Regions from separate parts of the Paraclostridium sp. genome, predicted to be linked through region 2. Evidence: riboswitches for the same ligand, from Rfam matches in the RefSeq annotation. Region 2 holds a riboswitch; the other holds the start of a gene.
What was found. Region 2 has a riboswitch for cyclic di-GMP ahead of ACRCYC_RS14120 (response regulator transcription factor). Riboswitches for the same ligand answer to the same signal wherever they lie in the genome.

Region 1: another riboswitch for cyclic di-GMP. It lies ahead of ACRCYC_RS06905 (SpaA isopeptide-forming pilin-related protein); the one in region 2 lies ahead of ACRCYC_RS14120 (response regulator transcription factor).

The regions. Positions count from the first base shown of each region.
Region 1 covers NZ_JBOFKN010000097.1:24,712-27,132, reverse strand. The annotation lists partial or broken gene ACRCYC_RS06905 (SpaA isopeptide-forming pilin-related protein) at 1-1,112, opposite strand, end outside; cyclic di-GMP riboswitch class II at 1,158-1,241, opposite strand; cyclic di-GMP riboswitch class II at 1,281-1,364, opposite strand; cyclic di-GMP riboswitch class II at 1,404-1,487, opposite strand; gene ACRCYC_RS06900 (DEAD/DEAH box helicase) at 1,562-2,421, opposite strand, start outside.
Region 2 covers NZ_JBOFKN010000177.1:44,356-46,776, forward strand. The annotation lists gene ACRCYC_RS14110 (class D sortase) at 1-183, shown strand, start outside; gene ACRCYC_RS14115 (response regulator transcription factor) at 251-850, shown strand; cyclic di-GMP riboswitch class II at 1,033-1,116, shown strand; gene ACRCYC_RS14120 (response regulator transcription factor) at 1,177-1,806, shown strand; gene ACRCYC_RS14125 (LamB/YcsF family protein) at 1,915-2,421, shown strand, end outside.

The DNA of each region.
Region 1 (2,421 bases), on a different contig from region 2:
TTAACATCTGTTAATCTAGAGTCTAACTTATCTTCTACATTCATTGTATTTTTAAAAAATTGACCTGCTGAATCAAATAATATTTTATACTCTATATTTTGATCTTTATCATCGTTACTTACTTTTGTTTTATTTACAGTTTTATAAACATTTATAGCTCCTGCACCTGCCGATAATTTAACAGTAGAATTAGAGTTATTCTGTTTCCCATCATATATAAGTTTAGCCTTATTTACATATCGAATATCTTTTGGTGGATTTGGTAGTATTATAGTTTTATAATTAATAGAGTAACTATCATAATACAAATTCCCAAGATTTATTTTTAGAGAATCATTTTCAGCTAAAAGTTTCCCAGAATTTAAAAGTTCATTAGTTACATCTATATCTGTATTACTTTGATAATCATGCTTAATTATAGTTATACTATTTTTATCTAGTATCATTCCATTAGGAATTTGATCTTCAAAATGCGCATTTCCTACTTGTTCTTTTTGATCACGATTTATTTCTACATAATATTTAACAGGCTCATTTACATCAGTTATAAGTCCTTCCTGCTTAGAATCTAATGGTAAATATGTACCTTTATACATAATTGGACTGGATCCACTTTCACCAGCCTCACCTCTACCTTCACCTGTTAATGTAACAGTTTCAGTTTTACCATTAACAGCTATAACTATAGGATATTCCCCATCTTGAACATTTTCATTACCAACCATTGTAACACTTAAATATCCAGCTAACGCACTCTTTATATTATCATTAAAAGTTAATGTTAGAACTCCAGTATTTGGATCATAATTTTGACTTGAAAAATGTTTATCCGGACTTATTGGATTAACATCCCTAAATATTTTAGGTAATGTTATTGTAATACTATCTCCAGGATTAATTTTACTTGGATCTATAATCTTATAATCAACTCTTAAAGTTTTAATCATACCTTCTCTCACCGTATAATCATCAAAAGTTGCACTTGTTATTTCCACTGCATCGCTATTAGATACATCTTGGGCATATACCATTATTCCCGGTGAAATAAGATTTAAAATCATGTTAAATACAACTACTAAACTTAATATTAGTTTTTTCCCTTTGTTCTTCAAACAATCACCTCTTTTTTTTAATAAAAAAAGCTATATCCACATATTTGTAAATATAGCCGGTTGCATCACTAGCTCCATATATCCCAGATGCCCAAATACAGAATATACTTCTTCGCTTCTAATTTTATTAAGTTATTTTTAAAATAAAAAAGACTATATCCACAAGTTTGTAAATATAGTCGGTTGCATCACTAACTCCATATATTCCAGATGCCCAAATACAGAATATACTTCTTCGTTCCTATGTATTTAATTGTATTTTTAAAATAAAAAAAGCTATATCCACAAGTTTGTAAATATAGCCGGTTGCATCACTAACTCCATATATTCCAGATGCCCAAATACAGAATATACTTCTTCGTTTCTAATTTTTATTAAGTTTATTTATATAATTTTACCAAATTTCGATATTTTTTTCAACTATATATTAAATTTCTGCATTTTATAATTTATTTCGTATTATCCTTTCTTACCTTAACTAGCTTTTTCTTTATATTTATATCTTTATATTTTTTTAAAAACATTTCACCTTTATGATTTAATAAATCTACATACGAACATAAATCACATACTTCTATAACACCTATATCATCATGATTTATACCCTCAATATTACTCAAAGTTCCAACAATATCTATAACTCTGATTTTCTTCCTTTTACCTGCATTTAAATATATTCTAGTTACTTCACTATGAATTTTAGTTTCTTTTTGCTTTATTTTTCTATTTTTCAAAGCTTTTTTAGACGCTTCTTCAAATTTAACTTTACCTTTGTTTACATCAACACTATTTAAATTTTCTAAATACTCTATCCCATAACCTATATATTCTTTAATTTCATTTATATACTTTTCATCTTTATACGTAGCCAAAGTTATAGCCTTTCCATATTTATCTTGTCTGCCAGTTCTACCTATTCTATGTACATAATTTTCTTTATCATGGGGGACATCATAGTTTATAACCAATGATACATCATCTATGTGTATTCCGCGACTTGCAACATCAGTACTAACTAATATGTTATATTTTCCTTCTTTAAAATCCTTTATTACAAATATTCGCTTATCTTGTGACATATCTCCATGAAGTTCTGCTACTAATAATTTATCTTTTTTCATTTTATTGTATAGTTTAATTACACCATCTTTAGTATTTAAAAATATTATAGTTGTTTTAGGGTTATTAACATATATCAAGTTTTTCAAATCATTATACTTGTCAATATCACTTGTATATAGTATTTTTTCTTCTATTTGTTTTTTATTATTTATATCATCACTTTCAATTTGTATAATATTAGGATTCT
Region 2 (2,421 bases):
ATAAACATGCACACAAGTAAAGGTTCATATAGATATAAGGTAACTAATTCTAATGTAGTTACTCCAGATAAAGTTGATGTGTTAGATTTTATAGATGGTGAAAAAATTATAACACTAGTAACCTGTACACCAAAATATATAGGAAGTCATAGGTTGATACTAAAGGGTGAATTATGTGATTAAAGTATAATATACCAAAGTATACTGGTTGGTATATTTATTTTAAAATTAAAGATGGAGGATATATCCTGTGAATGTATTGATGATAATGAAAAATTTTATAGCAAGGGAAGCTATTAATATATTACTAAAGAAACATTTTGATGTAGTTAATATAGATACAATAGAGGATTTACATTGCATAGAAACTATTAAAATAAATAACTACGATACTGTATTTATAGATGGTAGTTATAATATATTAGAAATAGAAAAACTACTGAATTCTAAAAGTTATAAATCGCATACAAAAACACTGATTTTAGATAATAATAGGAATGAAAATTTGCTTATTAGATCTATAAAATCAGGAGTAGATGCATACATCTGTGGAATAAATAATGAATATGAATTTAACTATATAATAGATAATATTAAAATAGGTAAGAAGTTTTATGATAGTGATTTAATTGAAAGTTATATAAAGAAAAAAGACGATATAAAATTTACAAACTTAACAAATAGAGAGATTGAAATTATGGATGAAGTTTGTAAAGGACTTAGTAATATTGAGATAGGTAATAATTTGTGTATAACTGAATTTACAGTAAAAAAACATATAAGTAGCATATTATCAAAATTAAATTTAAAAAATAGAAGAGATATAATTTTATGTAATAAAAATATATAGTTGTATATTAGTCTATAATTATAAATAAAAATTAAATAATAAGAAAAAATAATGAAAAATGTTGCAAAAAAGACAAAAAAGACATAATTTATCGATATTTGAAGTTATAAAATTATTGAATATTTATAACATTGTTGATATTATTTATAGTGCAAGAAGGTAGTAAGAAAGTAGTAAAAAAAATAATGAAAAGATACTAAGAAATATACTCTTTATTTGGGCACCTGGAGTATATGGAGTAAGTGGTGCAACCGGCTTTATATATAAATGTAGATTATATATTTATATATTTATAGCCGGTTTTTTATTTATCTAAGGGGGATTTTATGAACATAAAAATAATATCTAAGTCTTTTATAATGAAAGAAGTTTTAAAATCTATAGTGGATCAAGTTATTATAAATGAAAATATAGAGTGTATAAGTACAGTCAAAGAAATAGATTTGAATTTATTACCAGCTACAGACTTTATATTAATTGATTTAAGTAGCAATCAGACTGACTTTGATAGTGAATACGAGTTAGAAGCTATAAAAAAATTAAAAGAATCGTATAATAATATAAAGGTATTAGTTGTTGATTTAAATAAAAATGCTAGGTTATTTAATAAAGCATTGAAATGTAAAGTAGATGGATATACAGTGGATAGTTCTGATAAGGATGAATTTTTATATATAATTAATAAGGTAATAAAAGGTAAAAAATATTATGATGGTGATTTAGTAACTTTAGGAATGAAAAGTGAAAAATATAATGCTTTTTATAATTTAACGCAAAGAGAGTTGGATATCTTAAAAGAACTAGGAAAAGGATTTAACAACAGAGAAATTGCAACTAAATTGTATATAACAGAGCATACTGTTAAAAAACATGTAAGTAATATATTACAGAAAATAAACTGCAAAAATAGAAAACAGGCTATTATATATGTTAGAGAATCATATATGTATCAGTAAAAATAATGGTATGACTTAATTTAAGTCATACCATTATTTTTTTATACATAAAATTAAAATAGGACAATAAATATATACAATTTTAATTTATATTTGGGGGGAGTAAAAATGTACAAGGTAGATTTAAATAGTGATTTAGGAGAAAGTTTTGGTAGTTACAAAATAGGAATGGATGAAGAAATATTAAATCATATAACATCTGCAAATATAGCCTGTGGATTTCATGCAGGAGATCCAATACATATGGATAAGACCACAAAAATAGCAATAAAAAATAATGTGAAATTAGGAGCTCACCCAGGATTTATGGATTTGATGGGTTTTGGAAGACGCGAAATGAAAATAACCAAAGAAGAAGCAAAAGCTTATATCAAATATCAGTTAGGAGCATTGAATGCTTTTGCAATTTCAAAGGGAGAAAAAATACAACATGTAAAAGCACATGGAGCACTTTATAACATGGCAGCTAAAGATTACGAATTAGCTTTAGCTATAGCTGAATCTGTATATGAAGTAGATAAAGACATAATATTACTAGGTTTAGCTAATAGCTCGATGATAGATGCAGGAAAAGAAGTTGGACTAAAAGTAGCTAGTGAAGTATTTGCAGATAGA